One region of the Viridibacillus sp. NPDC093762 genome, then DNA from elsewhere that is predicted to be linked to it. Evidence: a T-box and tRNA genes for the amino acid it is inferred to sense, from the RefSeq annotation. Region 1 holds a T-box; the other holds one or more tRNA genes.
The links. The T-box of region 1 lies ahead of argS (arginine--tRNA ligase). A T-box ahead of a tRNA ligase gene usually reads a tRNA of that ligase, here a tRNA-Arg.

Region 1 (12,586 bases):
AATATATAAATTTAAACAATATTTAGATTCATATACATTATATCTCAGTTGGTTTAAGTATTGGAATGGATCATTTTTGAGTGGAAATATTGGCGCTGCTCGTGGGTTTTTTTAGCGTTACTCGCTGATTCTTTGGCGCTGCTCACGGGCTCTTTGGCTCTACTCACGGGTTCTTTGGCGCTACTCATACTCTCTTTAGCGCTGCTCATGGGCTCTTTGGCTCTACTCGAGATTTCTTTAGCGCTACTCGTGGGCTCTTTGGCTCTACTCAGGATTTCTTTAGCGCTACTCATGGGCTTTGGCGCTACTCATACTCTCTTTAGCTCTACTCGTGGGCTCTTTGGCTCTACTCGGGATTTCTTTAGCGCTACTCACGAGCTTTGGCGCTACTCGCCGGTTCTTTAGCGCTGCTCGTGGGCTCTTTGGCTCTACTCGGGATTTCTTTAGCGCTGCTCACGGGCTCTTTGGCTCTACTCGGGATTTCTTTAGCGCTGCTCACGGGCTTTAGCGCTACTCGCCGGTTCTTTAGCTCTACTCGTGGGCTCTTTGGCTCTACTCGGGATTTCTTTAGCGCTACTCACGGGCTCTTTGGCTCTACTCGGGATTTCTTTAGCGCTACTCACGAGCTTTGGCGCTACTCGTACTCTCTTTAGCTCTACTCACGCTCTTTTTGGCTCTACTCGAGAACCATCCACAATGTTATCTTTTCAACTTTGACTTTCTTATTTAATATATGATAGTTTGTTCTTTTCGGTCGATTTGTATTAATATGGAATTTTTTTATATCTCTAATCTATCTGTTTTACTATTTATTAAACAGACATCATTAATAGAACGCCCCAATTTGAAAGGTATTCTTGAATGTCTGTAGAATCTTAATTATAAGATTTATTAATACTCATATTTCAATGTAATGACAAGCATAATTCATTAAAGGTTGATGAGGAGGGATTAAGTGAAGCCAGGAAAGTTTATGCTATTTATTTTTTCATTGTTCTTATCAGGATGTGGATTAAATAAAGATCCAAAAGATATTATGCCTGAAGAAATGCCAAGTGATTTTGGTTTTTCAGTTAAATTCGGTGTTGGTAAAAAGAATGAAATTAATACTTTTGAAGGTAAGGTTACTAAGGATTTAGTAGCTGATGGAACAACAACAATAAATCTGCCTCTTACAGTAGAAGAAAAGGCCAAGGTTTATGAGAAAATGAAAGACATCAATATAATAAACATGAAAGAATTAGTCCCTAAAACTGCGTGTATGACAGAGCCTTATAGTGAAGATGAATGGAAAATCACTATTAATGGTGAAACAATTACACCATATATTTCTGGAGCATATTGTGACAAAGCCACTGATGAAAATAAACTGATTGATTTACGAAATTACATACGAAATATAGTTCAAAGCAAAGTTGAATATAAAAAACTCCCAGAAGCTACTGGTGGTTATGAATAGTTAGTTGTCTTATAAACACACGAAAACGCTTGGAAGACTATCCAAGCGTTTTGATGTATTAAATATGTTAATTAATTAATTAATATTGAGTCTAGTTCTTCTATATTACTTACAATATAAGTTGGTTCTTCTAATGCCAATTCCTCTTTACTACCGTAGCCATAAAGGACACCGATATTAGCTATGCCTTCCTTCTTCGCCCCTATTAGATCATGTTTACGGTCACCAATCATAATGACTTCACTTTTATCTGGAGAAGATAGTTGTAAAAGTACTTCATGAATTACAGCAGCCTTTGCAATTCTTGTACCATCTAAATTACTTCCTACTATTACTTCAAAATATTGATCGAGTTTAAAATGCTGCAAAATTTTCTCAGCAAAGATAGTTGGCTTAGATGTGGCAACAGCTAGTGTTTTCCCTTTATTCTTTAAAGTTTCAAGTAGTGTTTCGATTCCAGAATAGACTTCATTTTCATATAAGCCGTGTTGTTGAAATCTTTCACGATAATATTCGATTGCTTGATTTACTTGTTGGTCATTTAAATCGTAATAAGCCTGAAAATATTCTTGTAAAGGGGGTCCAATGAATAAATCTAATTTTGAGTAATCCACTACTTCAATATTCATCTTTTCTAAAGCATATGCGACACTTTTAGTAATTCCGACTTTTGGATCCGTTAATGTTCCATCTAAATCAAATAATATATATTGGTAATTCATTCATTCCTCACCTCTGAATATTAGTATTAGCTACATCTCTTCTGGTGCCTGGATTCCTAATAAACGCAATCCTTCTTTAATCACGATAGCAACACAAGCGCATAATGTTAGTTTCACCTGCATTGTAGCTTTGTCTTCTAGTATTCTTGTGTGGGCATAATACTTATTAAATGCTCTTGAAAGTTCGATTAAATACTTGGCAATTTGCGAAGGGTCCGCAAGTTCAAGCGCTTTTGCCACCACTTCTGGGAAACCTTTTAGTGAGATGACAACTGGCCAAGCCTCATCAGATAACCCCTCAAATTGGCTGACTTCATTACTATATTGACCTTTTCGTAAAAGTGAGCAAATCCGTGCATATGTATATTGCACATAAGGACCTGTCTCCCCTTCAAAATTCAACATTTCTTCTAGCGAAAACTCAATATCATTCATACGATGATTTTTTAAATCGTGGAAGATTACTGCTCCTGTTCCTACCACTTTCGCTATCTCTTCTTTTTGCTTCAGGTGTGGATTTTTTTCATCAATATTCTTGCCTGCTAATTGAATAGCCTCATTTAATACTTCTTCAAGTAAAACCACTTTCCCCTTACGAGTAGACATTTTCTTCCCGTCTTTTAACATCATGCCAAATGGGATGTGTTGTAACTCTTTTGCCCAACCATATCCCATTTTCGCTAGTACGTTAAATAACTGTTTAAAATGTAGAGATTGTTCATTTCCTACGACGTAAAATGATTTTGTTGAACTATAGGTTTCATTTCTATATAGGGCTGCGGCTAAATCTCGCGTCGCATATAACGTTGTGCCATCCGTTTTCTTAATCAAACATGGCGGCATATTTTCTAAATTTACAACCATCGCCCCGGCCGATTCTTCAAGTAGTCCCTGTTTAGTTAATAATTCAACAACTCTTTCCATTTTATCATTATAAAATGCTTCGCCCGCAAACGAATCGAAACGTATGCCAAGTAATGTATAGACCTGTTCAAATTCCTTTAGCGATGCTTCTCTAAACCATTGCCATAATTGCAGTGCTTCTTCATCACCTTGCTCTAACTTTTTAAATGCTGCACGTGCTTGATCATTTAATGAGTCATCTTGATCTGCTACTTCGTGAAATTTGACATATATCTTCAACAATTCACGAACTGGAGACTGCTCAATCAGCTCTTTATTTCCCCATAAATGATAAGCGACAATCAGTTTGCCAAATTGAGTACCCCAATCTCCTAAATGATTGATGCGTACTACTTCATAGCCATTTTTCTCTGCAATATTAGCTACTGCATTACCGATAACTGTTGACCGTAAATGCCCCATCGAAAAAGGCTTTGCAATATTAGGGGATGAAAAATCTATCGTAATCGTTTGACCTTCTCCAAGTTTTTGTTGTCCGTATGCAGATTGAGAGGAAACTATGCTAGATAATACCCCTTTCGAGATTTCCGATTGCTTTAGAAAAATATTCACATATCCAACAACAGCTTCAACCTTTTCAATAATGTCATTGTTCACTTTTCCACTTATTTCTTTAGCTATTATGGTTGGTGATTTGCGGAAAATTTTCGCTAATGCAAAGCAAGGAAAAGCATAATCCCCTAAATGTGCATACTTTGGCTTTTCAATTGTTTGTTCAATATCACTCTTTGCTAATTGACCATCTACTGCTTCAAATAATGTATTGATTATCAATTGTTTGTCTTCCATTCTATTTCCCCCTCAAATAATAAAATCATTGTTCATTCCAAACAAATTCCAATTGTTTACCTGCAGTAATGGTACAGAAAGCAATAAAAAAAGCCCCCGTCTCAAAACAAGAGACGAGAGCATAGATCCCGTGGTACCACTCTAGTTGCCACAATATGTGACCACTTTCCATTGTTAACGAGGTGATTCCCCGATCTTTTCTACTGCTAGTTCAAAAAGTTTCTCCAAAGTGCGCTTCATTCATGCTCCATGTATTAGGCTCCCACCATCCCTAACTCGCTTGACATTTCCCCATAAACTACTCTCTTTTTCACAGAATTTTTTTATTAAATTGTTAATATGGTATATTTAATTTGCAAATAAGTCAATGTTTGAGAAAAAATATAACATTTAATTTATTTTTACATGGAATTTTCGAGGGAATTTATGGTATAAATCAAAATTTTAATAAAAAATTCAACTGATTGTCATAGAATTTACAATTAGTACTTAGTCATAGTACTTTATTATAAAACTATAAAAAAAACACACTCGTTTCCCACAATTTTTTCCGCTTTAATAATCATTCATTCTAAATAACTGTTTCAAACAATTTCCATTCATGATTAGCATTAGGCAGTTCAATTACGTCTATTTGCTAAAACTTTTTGTATAACACCTTCCTGCTTATATAATCTATAAAACTATTATTTATTACGTTCTTTCTTATATAAATAACAAGTATTTGGACTTCAATAATTCAAGTTGATCTGAACTTCAACTTAAAGCAGAATAAACCTCACCTTCTCTCAACTTCGAAAATAACTTTCTTACATTTTCCACATACTCATCAATTTAGTTAACCAATATATAATCTAGTCATAATATCAACCATTAATATATTAACAATAAATTCTGTGGAATAAATGATGGTCTCATACAAACTCCTAAAAAATACAAGTCTATTTTTCCTTAAAACTAAGAAATTCATATTATTGACACAAATATTTTAATCGTATACTATTGAGACGTAAAGTAAATTGGGGTCAAAAAGTTACCATGTTTAAAACGGTGCAGGAGGTAGAACTAGGTATTTACGTTCATGAGTAATAGAGTTTCAAATCACAGTAAAAATTAATTGGTCAAGAAGTACTCAAAACTACATAATCATTTTGGGTCCTTATAAATTTTTTTACGAAGACAATTAGGTCATGAAAATAATTAAAGGGTATTTTATTTTAACGCTTTCTATAAATCTCATTAAAGAGATTTTGGGGAATAGAGAGTAAAATTAGACAAGCTCAGGTATTTTGCCAAATAAGCAGTCTGATATGGGAAGTATATAGGTTAAAAAACAAGAAAAAGAGGTACAATACGTGAGCACAAATAAGAAAAAAATCCACTACGCATGGTGGTTATTATTAGGTTTATCTATTATGGTCGGTTTGGCTAAAGGCGGAATCATGACTGCAGGTGGATTGTTTTTAACTCCAGTAACTGAAGATTTAGGTATTGGAATGGGAAGTCTAACACTTTACTTTAGTATTTCTTCTATAGTAACAATGATTTTCTTACCATTAGCTGGTAAGATCATTGCTAAGTATGATATTAGAACAATTTTAGTAACAGCAATTATTTTACAAGCGGGTTCTTTTGCAATGTTTGGTTTAATGAATTCTGTTTGGGGTTGGTACTTATTCTGTATCCCAATGTCAATCGGTTCAATTTTTGTCACTCAAATCGCAGGGCCAGTATTAATCAACAACTGGTTTAAAAAACATAACGGTTTAGCAATTGGTATCATGGTTGCATCTGGTGGTATTTTCGGAGCTATCCTACAACCTATGGCTGGTAACTTAATAGCAAGTGAAGGTTGGAGAACGACTTACTTCATCTTAGGTGGAATTGTTATAGCCATCGTTGTGCCTATCGTATTATTAACAATTAGAATGTCTCCTAAACAAAAAGGTTTACAACCATTAGGTTTAGAAGTTGAAATTAATAAAAACGAAGGTCCTTCTTCAGTTAAAGTTAAAGTTGAATCTAATACAAACACCGGTATTTCAGCAGCAATCGCTAAAAAATCAAGTGCATTCTATGCATTATTATTATTCTTCTTCTTTATTACTGCTATTAGTAGTTTTGGTCAACACGTTGCTCCTTTTGCAATGGGCTTAGGCTATGACGTTAAATTTGCTGGTGGTGCAATGGGCTTCTGGCAAATGGGTGTACTGATTGGTGCATTAGCATTCGGTATTTTAAGTGATAAAATTGGTGCAAAAAATACAGCTATCTTCGCGATGTTATTAGGTTTAGTCCCAATCGCAATTCTATTAACTGTTCCTGATAATTCTACGATGTTCTCTTTAGCAATTGGTATTTATGGATTTGTTGTTGCATCACTTGGAACATTAGGACCGCTATTAACTACAGCTATCTTTGGTAACAAAGAATACGGTCAAATTTACGCTTCTGCAGTTATCGGTTTAGCAGTTGCAGGTATCGTTGCATTACCTGGTTACGGATATGTGTTCCAATTAACTGGTAGCTACACTATAGTACTTTACGCAATTGCCTTCATGTTAGTTATTAATGTATTATTAATTATTATGGCATTTATCGGTAAAAAGAAACTAGTACAAGCAGGTCATTGGAAATAATCACTTTTATCTCCCTTAACACATAAGTGAATTCTTCCCTTTAAATTATTTTTTCTTGATGGATTGTTTACTACACCTTTTCATCAACCTTACTAACGAATTTGAAATCAATAACTTACTTTCTATTCACTCCGTTTCAAACTCTTCTGAAACAAATAGAGAGAATAAATAGACCTTATTGAGCACTTCTAAGTTGCAACATTGGTTATATAAAACCAAGACAACTTGGAAGTGTTTTTTTATGTAACAATTAAGTTTAACTTTTCATATAGATTTACAGAAAGGTTTTCAAATCATCTGCTCATACTCTTCTCTCAAAATAGAATACATTTTTAAATCTTGATGGGTACCTTTCACAAATAGCCCTTTTCGAATTAACCCTTCATAAGACATGCCGACTTTCTCCATAACCCGAGCAGAACCTACATTCTCAGTTAAACATTTCGCTTGGATTCGAACTAAATCCATTTCTTCAAAACCAAAAGCAATTACTGCTTTGGCTGCTTCAGTAACAATGCCTTTTCCCCAATACACTTGTGAAATTGCATAACCGATTTCAGCTATTTGTTGTTGTGGCTGCCAAGATACGAAATCTATTGTCCCAATTAATGTACCTGTCTCTTTATCTTCAATCCCCCAAAGAGCATATTGATCTAACTCGTATTTGTTTAATATAAATCGCACAAACTCTTCTGTATCCTCTAAACTTTTATGCTTAACCCAAGTACAGTATCGTGCAACTTCCTCATTCGAACAATATGTATGCATATCATAAAGGTCATCAAGTGAGATTTTCCTTAAAATTAATCGATCTGTTTCTAAAATAGGTAGCTTGCTGTAGATATCCTCTATTTTCATCCTATCACCTCATTTCAAGTTTTCATACCAACGTAACGCTTTTTGTTCTATTTCACTAGCAAAAGTCGATTTCCCTTGTATATATGCCTCCATATTAAATGGATATTGTGATGCATTTGCTTGCTTTATTCGACCATATTTTGTCGCTTCATCAGGATGGCTTCTTAAATAATCGCGGAAAGCTAGATGTCTAGTAATACCCGTATGTCCTAATTCATAAAAGTGGAGATGGTGTGTGCGATTGTCACCACCTTTTGTAAAATAACGTCATCCTGGGAGTCCATTCTCCCTTTTAGCTACATAACCTATTTCTTCTAATTTCTCTTTAAATTGATCAACCAGGTCAATGTGATAAACTACTGGCATTATATCAATTACAGGCTTCGCAAGAAGATTTTCAACTGATGTACTACCAATATGAAAGATATCATAAATCTCATCATTGAAAATATCCCTAATTATCTTTTGTTCTTTGTAGAATAATGCAACCCATTCTTGATCGTATTCTACCACTTCAACCTTTCTCATTTTTCACCTCTATTTCGACATCCCTTTAAATTCAATATATTCAGTCTATTATAATCGTAGCATACTTCTTTAAACTATCTATCTAATTGCGTTAACTTATAAACACTAGTATAAATGAACAGTATCAAAATCCCCAACACAATAAACATAAGTGTAATTCCATTCTCAGGAATAAACTGCATACCCCAAATAAATAAACTCGCTATCATACCTCCAATTACACTCATCAAGCCTAATATAGATAAATGCTTTCCCCTTGTCTCCTCTGGAATCGATTTAGCTACAATGGATTGGTGAGTATGCATATACAGTAGTGTAACAAATGACAGTACCGTTAATTATTTACAGACTTCAATAATATGTAACTACCTAATGATACTTTAAAGGAATCACCACAAATAAAAATTGATTCTAAAGAATCGTTAGATCGCATAATTCTAGTATTATAACGATTTTACATTAATTAAATATCAGAAAATTATAATTATTAATACTTTTTTACAAAGGGATTCTTTATCTCAATTATTATATTATTCTGTCATTTAAGCTTATTGCTATTCCATCTTATGTTTTTTTGTATATAATGGAGAGACACCCACTTTTAGGTGTAAATAAAAAGATAAAGGAAGTGAAGGTTTATGATTACTTTACGCATTCATAAGGAAAATTCAGAATACGTGGTGAAACGGATAAGTAACCACAATGCCGATCAATATTCTGTGCACTCTGTTGAGTCACTCTATGAAAGTTTGTTTCATTTAGGTCGCAAAATGCATATTAGTAACATCCATTTCAACATTCCACATGATTTAAAATCCAAATTAATTTCTTTTCTATCCGTCGAATTTCCTGCCGAGCTTTACGATTATCATATTAAGATTATTGACTAAACCGTTACCTCATTGATTTTATCTTCTAGAAGCGACAGTCAGTAACCATCTAGGTGCGATTTTATATCGTTCCTGATGGTTCAATTATACATATTGTATCATCTTACCAAAATTCCGACATACGCCTTCTAGCGCCATGTTGGTATTCTTTCTTATTAGCATTAACTATCATTAGTCTTTAAATTGGAGCCCCATTTCATGAAGCGATTCTTTTAATACTCTTATAGATTTAGGGCCCATACCATGAAGCGCCTTTAAGGTCTTTTCATCAATTGTTGTTAATTGCTCTAATGTCGTGATTCCTAAGCTATTAAGTGCTCTTACCGCTGGCTTTGATACACCTTTGGGCCAGGTTTGCATGACTTCACCCCATCCGTTTATTTTAAGTCGCAGAAAATATAATTTACCACTCATATACTTCGACATCATTTGTCTTCACTTTACGATGTCTATTTTTACACAGATGGTTATTACACCAAAATAATTACAATAAAGATTAAAGAGAAAATAACTGAACTGCTTAGAATAAATATCAATTGTAATCTTGAAAATATTCTCAAAGTACTTCGGTTTTTAATTTTTCCAATTGTCTTTGCAACTTTTATATTCATTGGAATAAAGAATATCGTGAATAGCACACTAATTAGTAATAATACAAGTATAATTGAAATAAAGGGTGGTATATTTATTTCCCAAAGAAAAATTCCTACAACAAATACTGGAACCCCCATCCACAACCCAAATGTAAAGAATAATAACACAATTGCAATTACCAGTAACATAAAATCTTTCTTTAGAAAGTCACGATATGCTTTGCTGTATATGCTCATATCTAATCCCCCTACTCCTAAAAATCCCTTACTTTTATCGGATTGTGCTTTAACAAATAACTGAAAACCATCCTGTTTCTTTTGGGAAATCATTTCGAGTAAGCCTTTGCCCAGAAAGCATTTGTCGATAAGAAGTGATCGTACCATCGTGTGACACTATATAAATTTTTTCTTTATGTAACTTTTTACATTCACCAATAAACTTTTCTGCAAGGTTTGTGAATTGATGTTCTGTTAAGGTATTAATACCATTCGACCAGAGTTCAATTGATGCCTTGCTATCTATTTCAAAAGTTGGGTAATCATGTTCAATAATTTCTAAATTAATTATCTTATCACAAGGCAATGTATTCATACTTGAGTGAATGGGAAAAATCCTTGGAGCTACTAATGGGCTTACAATCTTGCGACAATATTTATTTTCGTTCCAAATAAATACAGTTTCAAGCGTTCTTCTAAGTGGACTAATAATGATTACATCATCATCTGATAGCGGAAATTGATTTCTTAAAAACAATGCCTGTTCTACCCCTGTAGAAGTTAATGCTGGGTCTTCTATTTGCAGACTTTTAGGTACATCCAAAGTATGTACACCTTGGCCGTGACGAATAAATACCAACTCCATTTAACTCCTCCTATGCTATTATTTACACTTTTTATCAATCCATTGATTTTACAACTCCGAAAACTTTATTATCCAATTATACCAAAATAATAATAAGAATAGTATAAATCATCTATTCTCTACTTTATCTCATCTCTAGGTGTACCTTAGTGTTTTTAAAAGTACTATTTAATAATAGAAAAAAAGTAACATTGTTATGAGGCTTTTTTCTAGAATGGTTTTGGAGTATTTGCTTAGCCAATTAAGACTTATTCTTCTAATAAATATTCTCTTCAATTTCTAACAAAAAGCGATTTTAAAAAGTCTTATGACCCTTAACACAAAGCCATTTAGCATTATTCTGCTCATAAAACTTTATTGAATTGAACCCCGTTCTAATAAACAATTGTTCCAATTCTTCTTTCGTTTTAAAATTTTTCATATGATAATTTATTTTGTATAGTTCTGCAATAATTAGAAAGTGCCCATCTTTATTCAAAACTCTAAATGCCTCTTTCACTCCATTTTCTAAATCTGGCCAGAAGTAATGTGTTTGAAAAGCTGTTATTATATCAAATGTATTATTTGGAAATGGTATGTCAGTAACACTTCCTTGGAGGATATTTACTTTACCCTTTTCCACATCTTGTTTATTTGCTCTAATTGAATCTTTTACTGCTTGTTCGGAATAGTCTATACCGACAATTTTTCCAAACGTATTCCGCTTAGACAATAATTGTATTGTTTTCCCCCCTCCACATCCTATGTCCAATATTACTGCTGATTCTTTTACTTTTACCTTTTCTAACGCCCATTGGTTCATGCTGGTGTGTGCAGAATTCATAATTCTCAACATAATTGAGCCTATGATTCCTTTTGGATTCTTAGCTTGTTCTATCAATTGGTCTAGTAGGTTCAATTCCATCCTCCATTTTCTCTTCATTTAAGAAAGAATATTCACTACAAATCGCCCTTACTTGTAAATTCATTATTATTTATATTTGAGTAATTTTTATTTCTAATTTTCAACCCAAAAACATTTTAACATATTTTACCTGATAATAAAGAAACAGTGGATTCCTATTAGAAACCCACTGCTTTTATATTTCTTCATTTAAAGAGTACCCCTTAATATTCTACAAACAATGCATCGCAGCCTTGGCTTCTTCCCAAGGGACAGAATAGCCCTTCCCTTTGGCACAGAAAATTGAAGTGGACGTATACTCTGGATCTGCATTCTTATCATAACCAATTTCTTCAATCACTTGTTCAGTATTATGGCATTGATCATAGCCAGCAAAGTTAAGTGTAAGTGCACCTTTACCGTTTGTGAAAGCAGCAAAGCTTGTGCTGTAGTTCATAAAAGTGGCAACCGGAACGCGTCCTTTTATGACAACCTTGTCCCCTATGTTTTCAGGTGGATTAAAACGTCCGTGAGCTTGTTGAACATCAGACATTACACGTCCTATATGATCCATATCTACTTTAATCTTAAAATCATAATACGGTTCAAGTAGAATATTCTCAGCTTGTTCCAGACCTTGTCGTAATGCCCTATGGGTGGCTTCTCTGAAATCACCACCAGATGTATGCTCGTTACTTCCACGCCCTGTTAGTAGGGTTATTAACACGTCTGTAACTGCAGAACCTGTTAGTAAGCCGTGATGGTTTCTTTCAACTACATGTTGATGGATTAAATTTTGATTGCCGACAGATAAATGATCTGCATGACATTTATTCTCAAATGTAACACCTGAACCTCGTTCAGTTGGTTCGATTTGTAGATGCACCTCTGCATAATGTCGTAGCGGCTCGAAATGTCCATACCCAGTTACAGTTGCCCTAATCGTTTCTTTATACAAAATCTTCGGTTCACCAAATGACACTTTATATGAAAAACGCTCTCTAACAATCTGTTCTAGCACTTCAAGTTGAATAACCCCCATTACATGAACATGAATTTCTTGAAAATGCTCGTCCCAAAAGACATGGAGAGATGGATCTTCTGCATCCAAAATCTTAAAACAACGAAACATTTCCTTCACATGAATATTAGTGTCGAAAATGACTTTCGATTTTAATGTAGGAATGAGCTCAAAAACTGCTTTCTCTCTGAGCACGCCAAGACCTTCTCCTATTTCTACACCACTTAAGCCAGTGACCGCGAAAAGTTCACCAGCTCGAACTTCATTGACTGTTGTAAATTTATTGCCATTGTACAAACGGATTTGCGTGATCTTTTCTGAATTTTCTCCGTATTTCACTTCATCCCTTACTTGCAAAGAACCACTAAAACATTTCATAAACGTCACGCGCTGATCATTATCATCATGACGTATTTTA
Region 2 (9,773 bases), on a different contig from region 1:
TTTGTACACATAGAAAGGACGATAGAAATGAGGAATACGTGACCAGCCGTACTTCACCTCTTCATCAAAAACAAGATCCTCGCCATTGTATTCACGGAAAATCTTTTCATAAACGGTACTAAAAGCTTCAGCATTTAATGGTTCATCATTTTCAGCTTTCTCATGGGTGATTTTTTCGAATTCACCAAACATGACCTGTGTGAAAAACGTACCTTTAAAGCTATCAATAAAATGATTTAAAAGATATTTCTTCTTATTTTCATCGGTAGTTGTTTTTAATAGGTAGCGAATCAACAGAATTTCATTTACAGTTGAAGCAACCTCTGCAACGAAAATGGAGTATCCCGCACTGATTTGTGGCTGATATTTTGAACTATAATAAGAATGCATCGCATGCCCGGATTCATGGGCAAGCGTGAATAAGCTATCTAAATCATCTCGATGATTAAGAAGAACAAATGGATGTACACCGTATAACCCCATATTATAAGCTCCCGAACGTTTTCCAGGTGTTTCCCTTACATCGTAATAGCGATTTTTCTTGAAATCAGCAAGAGTAGATACATAATCTTCACCAAGCGGCTTTAGTGCTTCAATCATGATCGAAAATGCTTCATCATAGGCAATTTCCTCTTTCGCCTCATGGATAAGTGGCACACTTAAATCATAAGCACGCAGCTCATCAACACCTAAGATTTGTTTACGGAGTTTCAGATAGTCATACATCGGCTGAATGTTTGCTTTTGTAGCTGCGATTAGATTCTCATAAACTTCGATCGGTACTTCATCTGAGAACAACGACTTCTCAAGTGCTGATGGATAATTCCTTGTTTTGGCAAGCGTCACATTGTTTTTAATAGCTGATGACAATGTACTGGCAATTGTGTTTTTCATTTGCAAATATGGCTGATAGTACGCTTTATATGCTTCTTTTCGTTTGTCGCGATTTGAGTCTTCCATCAATTTGCTGTACATACCACGGGTAAGCTCAACACTTTGCCCCTCATCGTTTGTAACGGTACCAAACTTGATATCGGCATTATTAATCATACCAAACGTCTTTTGCGGGGAAGAAAGCGCTTCTCCAAGCTGAGATAAAATCGCTTCTTGATCTTTATTCAGTACATGTGCCTTATATCGATAGGACTCTAATAAATCATCTTCGAAATAGCGTAGCCCCTCAATCTCTTGTATGTAGGATTTCAGTTTATCTTCCTCAAGACTTAATAAAAACGGCATGAAAAATGAAGTGGCACTACTTATTTTTTGCCCTAATTGACTAGTGCGATCCACCAAAGCTTGTGATGTTGGTACTCTTGTGTCTAAGTCTAATTGAAGCATTGCATATGCATATAACTTCCTATACTTTGAGCCAAGCATCTCACTTAAAGTTAAATAATCGTAAAGTGACTGCGCATTATTGATGTTCCCATCAAATTGCTTTAGTTTTTCTATATCCTTCAGAACTGATTGAAAATCTTGCTCCCATTCCTCCATATTCGGGTAAATATGTTGGAGATCCCATGTTTCTTCAACCTTCACATCTGCTCTTGATTGATATTGTGTCATTTTCAGTCCTCCTATTTGAGTAGTATCTCCATTATATATAAAACACACCAGATGGTATAACTTGGAGACTTTCATTAATTTTTTAATTCAAAAAAAGTCCAACCAGAAAACTCTGGTTGGACTTTTTAATACGCTCGAACCTGTCATCAAAACAAATGCAAATTCGCAACAGTATTCATCTAAGCTAATTACATAAACAGACCAACTATTGTAGCAGATAGGATAGATGCAAGCGTTGATCCGAAGAGTAATTTCAGACCAAATGATGCAACTTCTGATCCTCGTTTATCATTTAGGGCTTTAACAGCACCTGTAATAATTCCGATTGAACTAAAGTTTGCGAAACTTATTAAGAATACAGATACAATCGCTTCAGTTTTAGCCGATACGTTTGCAGCAATATCTTGGAAACTTAGAATCGCTACGAACTCGTTCGTTACAAGTTTAGTTGCCATAATACCACCTGCTGCAACAGCTTCAGACCAAGGAACACCCATGATGAAAGCGATTGGAGCAAACACATACCCAAGGATTTCTTGGAATGAAATATGGAATATTATATCAAATAGATTATTAATCATTGCCATTAAAGCAATAAATCCAATCAACATAGCGCCAACAATAACCGCTACTTTAAAACCATCCATGATGGCTTCACTAATCATTTGGAAGAAAGATTCTTTTTCTTTATGATCAGCTTCATCGTTGATTACTGTATAATCTTCTTCTGGTTTTAACTCATATGGATTCAATAAATTCGCAACAATCAATGCTGAGAAAATGTTGATAATAATCCCTACAACAACGTATTTAGGTTCTAACATTGTCATGTATGCGCCAATTACGGAAACGCTTACAGCACTCATCGCAGAAGTACACAACGTGTATAAACGTCGTTTAGAAATCTTATTTAACTGCTCTTTTGTAGTTAAGAAAACCTCTGATTGTCCAAACAAAGCAGATGATACAGCTACATAGTTTTCTAACTTACCCATACCATTTAATTTACTCATACCCATACCTACATATTTGATAAAGACTGGGAGTACCTTAATGAAATTTAATATTCCAATAAGGACAGAGATGAAAACAATCGGTAGCAATACGTTTAAGAAAAATACTGCTCCTGGCTCATTTTCCATTCCACCAAATACAAAGTTTACACCTTCAACACCATAGCCCATTAATGTATCAAATAGTTTTGATATAGCACTAATGATACTCAAACCAATAGTTGTGTTAAGAATAAAGTAACTTAGCACTAACTGTGCTATTATCATCATAGCAATTGGACGTATCCGTATGTTTTTACGGTTATAACTGAATATATAACCCAATACAAATACGAACAGCAAACCTGTAACTAAAAAAACAAAGTTCATATTTATCCTCCTACATATTTGAAATTATTTTAGTTGAAATGAGAACTAAATCTAAATGAAATAAATCAATTTAAGTCATTATCTTCGAATTTTCCACTACGAATATTATCAAAATAAATCTGATATGTAAAGTATCTCCTTCAGCATTATAACACTATACTTAGAAAATAAATATTCACTAAATATAAATTTATTTTTTGGAATTTTCGCTTTATGTATACCTAATATTGTAATATTCCATTGATTTCACGTTAGTCAGTACCTATCAAGGTAAAGTTATAATTATTTCAACATAACAATTAATCGTATCATTAATTTTTTTTTACTAGAAATTGGTTGCAAAATACACGATGTAAATAATACCAAAATTTTTCTTCCCCATATTTCCTCTACACAAAAAGTGAATCTTTATATCCTTAAAATCTGTATATTCTCAAAAAATCAAATGTAGATATTGGAATTTTTTTAAATAAACAAAAAAGCATCACATAAAATATGTGATGCTGATATTTCAATTGATTTCATTTTATCAACTATTAAAGCTTCAAACATTTGAATTCAACTGCTTCATAATAAAAACACTCAATTTCTTCATTAGATAGACTTACTGCATATCCAACCTAGTCGCAATAGAATAGGGATATCACACATCCATAAATAACAAAAAAAATAGTAAAATTCAATTTTGCCCCTTATTTTACTAATTAAAAGCAACTATCTCTATTTGATCACAAAAGCTATATCGTTGAAGGGGATATCAATAGCAGTATCTACAGTACAATATGATAAACTTCACACAGAAAAGAGGCATCCTAATGAAAGAATGCCTCTTTTTTATGTTTACATCATTAAAATTAAAGTTTTACGATGTTTGTAGCTTGTGGTCCACGTTGACCATCTTCTACTGAGAATTCAACTTTTTGACCTTCTTCAAGTGATTTGAAACCTTCACCTTGGATAGCTGAGAAGTGAGCGAATACGTCGTTTCCGCCTTCTACTTCGATGAAACCAAAACCTTTTTCTGCGTTAAACCATTTTACTGTACCTTGTTGTGTCATTTAAATGACCTCCATTAATTGTATTAAATAATATCATATTTCTTCAGAAGAAAAAATTCACATATTACAAAAAGTATCAAAAAATACACGATTACTCTTTGTAATATGTGAATTAGTTGTATTCTTGCAATCGATTTTATTACATTTATTATATAATATAAAATCATATTTGTCTAGTGCAAAAGCAATCTTATTAACCATCAATAGTATGTCTTTAGTTAATAAGTTAAATTCTGAAGTTACTCCAGCACCAAGCCCCCCTTGATAACAGTATGTTTTATCTATGTTTCACTGTCATAAACTACTTAATTTTCCAATCAATCAAGAAGAACAACTTTTATCTAAAAACACGCAAATTATAAGAGTTTGTGGGGATATGTACTTAAGTAAAATGGCAGTTAGTTTGAAGATAATCATTAAAGTTAGTTCATTTTGTTCCTAAAACACAATAACCATCTATCAGTTACATTGATAGATGGTTATTAAAGATGTTTTTAAAAATTGGTTTTCTACATTTCTAAAGTATAAAGTTGGTTCATCTCGGAAGTCGCATCGTTAATAATCGTCACTACAACTTTTTATTCCTCATTAAACCACAGTTGATCTTTGTCATCAACGTCGCCATTATAATTGATTAGAATTTCATCTCCCGCTTTTATATCTGTATAAGCAAAGAAATCAAATGTATGATTTTTAAAATTGATCTCATACGTTGCATTAGGTTCATAAGAATGATTAAACAACATTCCATAACCAAGAAGGATAGCAGATTGTCCTATCCCATACTCAAAAGCGTAATCAGCGAGTATAGTTTGCTCAATGTATTGATGCTGTTCGTTTGGATAAGAAATTACAGGTGCCTCATGTAATAGCTCTCCTTTTTGGATATCGCATGTAGCAAATACCCCTCTATTGAATTCTCCATCACTTAATGGAGATGTTTTTACTTCTATCATGTTTTCGCCTACTCACTTTTAAATTATTCTTTCTAACTGTAACATTAATTTGAATATTGAGCTCTTTTTATTTACTTTTATACGACTTTATTATAAATTAAACATCTTTTTCGTCACAGATCGATTGAGAGTATGTATGTTTTAGTGCAACAAGGATTTTCTAGACATTTAAACAAAACCATTTTTAATAAATTTTCAATACTTGGGAATCGCGACCTTTCGTTCTATTGAGACTGGCGCATAGCTCAATGTTGTTACTGGTTCTTCATGTCCGAATAGATTTCAAAAATACTGGTGGGGAACAATGAAAAAGAAGAGGAGAAGGATTACTGTATTATAGGTAATCCCTCACCTCTTTCTTAATTATTTATAGGTAGTAAATATGAACAGATGGCCGATTATTTTTGACTATTAACTATATTTAGGCACCAAGAGAAATTATCCCAAGCAGAGTACCAGCCGTTGAAAAGTTCGGACGAATCATCCCAACGGACATCGAACTTCTTCTGCCCGTCTACATCTACTAAATATAAAGATAGGGTCTCATCAACTTTAGAGACAGCTAACTTCATACCATTTTGAAGTTCTTCTTCACTAAATGAAACGTCTGAAACCGGTCGTAGCTGTGCCTGTTCAAATACTTGTTTGTTACTGATTATGTAATTCATAATAAACCTCCAATAAAACTTTCAATTAATTTTAAGTTCCTACTTTATCTGCAAATCATAGGACTATAAAAGTATACCCTATTTTCATTTAGCAATGAACATATTAAAAAATGTGCTTGGCTCTTTTCAAATGAATCTAACCTAAAGAAGCGTCTAACGACTTCAGTTATAAACTCCTAATTTATTCACATAAATCGGAATATACTCTCGTTAGTATACGTAAAATATTGAGGTAACAAAAAAGGGATTGAGATTCAATGACCGAAGCCCTGACCTAATCCCTAATTTTTATAGACACTGTTATACCAATGTACACAGCGAATATTTATTACGTCCCAGGAGGGATTCGAACCCCCGACCGACGCCTTAGAAGGGCGCTGCTCTATCCAGCTGAGCTACTGAGACAAATGTGCAATCCCGCGTTCCAACGGGAAAGACAATACTTAGTATATATCAGATATTTGAAAGTGTCAACATTATTTTTTTAATATAGAAAAATTCTCTTGTGTAATGATTTCATTTGTTTCTGTTTTGAATGTGACTTGCCACTGTGTACCGTCAAAATCGATGATTGCGTAGCTCTTCTCTTTACGTCCTCTAGGCATGCGAAGGCTTCCTGGGTTAACAAACAGTGTATCATCTATTAACTCTGCCCCTAGCACGTGTGAGTGGCCAAATAACACGAGGTTAGCACCTACTTCTGCCGCACGATATGAAAGTGGTAATAGAGTCAGTTTGACGTTGTATAAATGGCCGTGTGTCATATATATTTTTTGCCCATCTATTTTTTCAATAACGTCTTCAGGAAATTGTTTATCATGATCGCAATTCCCTCTTACTTTGTACATATTACGTAATTCATCAGCATTAAAAGATAGTTCGCTATCGCCGCAATGGAACACGGCATCGATATTCTGAACATTCGAAACGACTTGTTCTATAACGGCAGCGTCATTGTGGGTGTCACTCATTACTAGAATTCTCATCATTTATCACTCCACTTCTGATACCCAAGTTGGCAATTGACCCGCTAATAGGCGAATGGCATTACCTCGGTGGGAAATGGCTCCTTTTTCAGCAGGTGTTAGCTCTGCCATAGCTTTGTTAAGTTGTGGAACAAAGAAGATTGGATCATAACCGAAACCATTTGTACCGCGTTTTTCTGTTAATATCAAGCCTTCGCAAGTACCAAAAACAGTTGTTGTTTCTTGATTTGGTCCCGCAATAGCCAGAGCACAACAAAAACGTGCAGTACGATCTTCTTCTTTTACGCCTTCAAGGTTTTTTAATGCTTTTTGCATATTTGCCTCATCATCATGATCGCCTGCATAACGTGCTGAGTAAACACCTGGTTCACCGTTTAATGCATCTATTTGTAGGCCACTATCATCAGCAATGACAATTTCACCAAGCAAGTTAGCTACTGTTTCTGCTTTTAGAATGGCGTTCTCTGCGAAAGTCGTTCCTGTTTCTTCGATTTCTAAATCAGGTGCTACATCAAATAATGTTACGACTTCAAAGTCTAAAGGACCAAAAATCGCTTCAAAATCCTTCGCTTTTCCTTTATTTTTCGTTGCGATTACGACTTGTTTCATTTTATCGCCTCCATATTACGTTCAATGCGTAGTGCTACTTCACCTAACACTTCTTTTTGAGCATTGATTAATTGTTGAACACCTAATTCGCCTAATGCTAAAAGCTCATTCAATTGTTCACGAGTGAATGTAGATTCTTCACCAGTACCTTGTAGCTCCACAAATTGTCCTTTACCTGTTTGAACAATATTCATATCCACTTCTGCTGCTGAGTCTTCAAGGTAATTTAAATCTAAAATAGCTCCCTCTTCTGCTGCGATACCTACACTTGTTGCTGCTAGGAAGTCTTTTAATGGGTAGTGCGTAATTTTACCCGCGTCTTGAAGTTTCGCCACTGCATCTGCCATTGCTACAAACGCACCTGTAATAGAAGCTGTACGCGTGCCTCCATCTGCTTGAATGACATCGCAGTCGATCCAAATCGTTCTTTCTCCAAGTTTTTCTAAATCTACAACTGCGCGTAAAGCTCGTCCAATTAAACGTTGGATTTCCATTGTACGACCGCCGATTTTACCTGCTGATGCTTCGCGACGAGTTCGTGATTCAGTTGCTCTTGGTAACATTGAATACTCTGCTGTTACCCAACCTTTTCCTTCTCCGCGCATAAATGGTGGTACTTTTTCTTCAATCGTTGCGTTACAAATGACTTTCGTATTCCCCACTGTTATTAAAACAGAACCTTCTGGGTGCATTAAATAGTCCTTGTCCATTTGAATCGGTCTTAGCTCGTCTTTTTCACGTTCATCATTTCTTGTCATGATATACCTCCATTTAAGTTGTTTTTATTCATAGTAAAACCCCGAAATGTCCATCATTTCGGGCTTTTACTAATGATTATTTACGCTATTACTTTTTTAAAGTAATTCTTTTCACTTGTATCTTTTGAAGTGGTAACCATTTGTTCGCAATTAATTGGAACATCGGCACCGAGCCCGTCGTAAAGAAGCGGTGCTCGGGTGCTAATTGTTCCATTCTTGCTAAATGATGATAACTCAGTAGATCTTTGACGTCCTTAGCTGTTTCTTCTGCCGAAGACACAACTTTAACGTGTTCACCTACAGTCTGTTCAATATTCCGCTGAATAAGTGGATAATGTGTACAGCCTAAAATAACCGTATCAAAACTTGTTTGATGTAATGGTTGTAAACTTTCTTTTACTAACTGGTCAGCAAATTCCCCTTCGTACTCGCCACTTTCCACTAAAGGAACAAATGACGGGCAAGCTAGTGATGTTACTCTACTAGATGACGAAAGTGAATAGAGCGCCTCATCATACGCACCACTCTTCACTGTACCCTCTGTACCAAGGACTACAATGTCATGGCTTTTCGTCGCTTTAATCGCCGCTCTAGCACCTGCGTTAATAACACCGATAACCGGGAAAGGACATTTCTTTTGCAAGCTTTCTAAAGCAACTGCAGTTGCGGTGTTGCAAGCAATGACAAGCATTTTAATATTCATTTTCGACAATGCGTCCGCCATTTGCCATGTAAAGGTTCTCACTTGTTCTTGTGAACGTGGTCCATACGGGCATCTTGCTGTATCACCAATATAATATATGGATTCGTTCGGTAGTAATCGTAGCATTTCTTTTACAACGGTTAGTCCACCAACACCTGAATCAATCACTCCGATGGGAGCATTCACGTTAACCGCCTCAATCCTGGTTCATTTCGTTATATAGTTTGTGTAATAATCTTGAAAATTCTAGTACTTCTGTTTCACTAAAATCTGTTACGATGTCGTTTAAGTATTTTTGACGTTTTACAATCACTTCTTCAATTATACGTTCGCCTTCTTCTAATAGATGGATTCGAACAACTCGACGATCCTCATTGTCACGTATACGTTTAACAAGCGCATTTTTTTCCATGCGATCGACTAAATCAGTCGTCGTGCTAAACGCTAAATACATTTTATTTGATAAATCTCCAATTGTCATGTCACCAATCTCATGAAGCCATTGTAACGCAATGAATTGCGGAGGTGTAATTGTATAGTTACTTAATATCTCTCGACCCTTCTGCTTAATTAATGCCGAAATATGTCGAAGCTCTTTTTCCAAAAATGCTACTTGTTCAGCATCATGTGTGGACTTTGGATCTTGATTTGTCATGTGAACCTTCACTCCTCAAAAGGATTACTTATCCCTATATTGTGAAGTGTTTTGACGAAAATGGCAAGAGCACAATCATCCTAAAGACAATTCTCCTAGACGAAGAAGCTCTATCATCGCTTGTGCACGGCCTGACACACCGAGTTTCTGGATAGTATTGGAAATATGATTGCGCACAGTTTTTTCACTGATGTGAAGTTGTGTGGCTATTTCCTTTGTCGAAAAGTCTTTTACAAGTAATTGAAAAATTTCCCGTTCACGCTTTGTTAACAATGAACGATGATGTGAATGACTCATCACACGCGGCCCTCCAATCCCCTCTTCCATGTAGCGTATGTCGGAAGTAGCAAAGCGGTGACGGCTATTCAAATTTTAAACTTGAACACTTTGTAATTGTGATTCATTCCATCTTATAGACTTACCAGTTTG

Region 2: it encodes a tRNA-Arg, which carries the amino acid that the T-box ahead of argS (arginine--tRNA ligase) is inferred to sense. The anticodon was not compared.

Annotation. Positions count from the first base shown of each region.
Region 1 is NZ_JBNNUK010000019.1:31,279-43,864, forward strand. Features, by position in the region: gene ACQKM9_RS17965 (hypothetical protein) at 956-1,459, shown strand; gene ACQKM9_RS17970 (HAD family hydrolase) at 1,531-2,181, opposite strand; gene argS (arginine--tRNA ligase) at 2,212-3,894, opposite strand; T-box leader at 4,001-4,217, opposite strand; gene ACQKM9_RS17980 (MFS transporter) at 5,250-6,533, shown strand; gene ACQKM9_RS17985 (GNAT family N-acetyltransferase) at 6,822-7,391, opposite strand; partial or broken gene ACQKM9_RS17990 (GrpB family protein) at 7,401-7,919, opposite strand; gene ACQKM9_RS17995 (DNA-directed RNA polymerase subunit alpha C-terminal domain-containing protein) at 8,981-9,169, opposite strand; gene ACQKM9_RS18000 (hypothetical protein) at 9,280-9,639, opposite strand; gene ACQKM9_RS18005 (histidine phosphatase family protein) at 9,689-10,264, opposite strand; gene ACQKM9_RS18010 (class I SAM-dependent methyltransferase) at 10,560-11,162, opposite strand; gene ACQKM9_RS18015 (GTP-binding protein) at 11,380-12,586, opposite strand, start outside.
Region 2 is NZ_JBNNUK010000003.1:100,277-110,049, forward strand. Features, by position in the region: gene pepF (oligoendopeptidase F) at 1-1,569, opposite strand, end outside; gene ACQKM9_RS05960 (NupC/NupG family nucleoside CNT transporter) at 1,758-2,951, opposite strand; gene ACQKM9_RS05965 (cold-shock protein) at 3,806-4,009, opposite strand; gene ACQKM9_RS05970 (SET domain-containing protein) at 4,588-4,965, opposite strand; gene ACQKM9_RS05975 (hypothetical protein) at 5,364-5,633, opposite strand; tRNA gene ACQKM9_RS05980 (tRNA-Arg) at 5,965-6,038, opposite strand; gene ACQKM9_RS05985 (metallophosphoesterase) at 6,110-6,622, opposite strand; gene ACQKM9_RS05990 (XTP/dITP diphosphatase) at 6,626-7,228, opposite strand; gene rph (ribonuclease PH) at 7,225-7,986, opposite strand; gene racE (glutamate racemase) at 8,075-8,875, opposite strand; gene ACQKM9_RS06005 (MarR family winged helix-turn-helix transcriptional regulator) at 8,886-9,344, opposite strand; gene ACQKM9_RS06010 (helix-turn-helix domain-containing protein) at 9,420-9,641, opposite strand; gene ACQKM9_RS06015 (acyl-CoA thioesterase) at 9,717-9,773, opposite strand, start outside.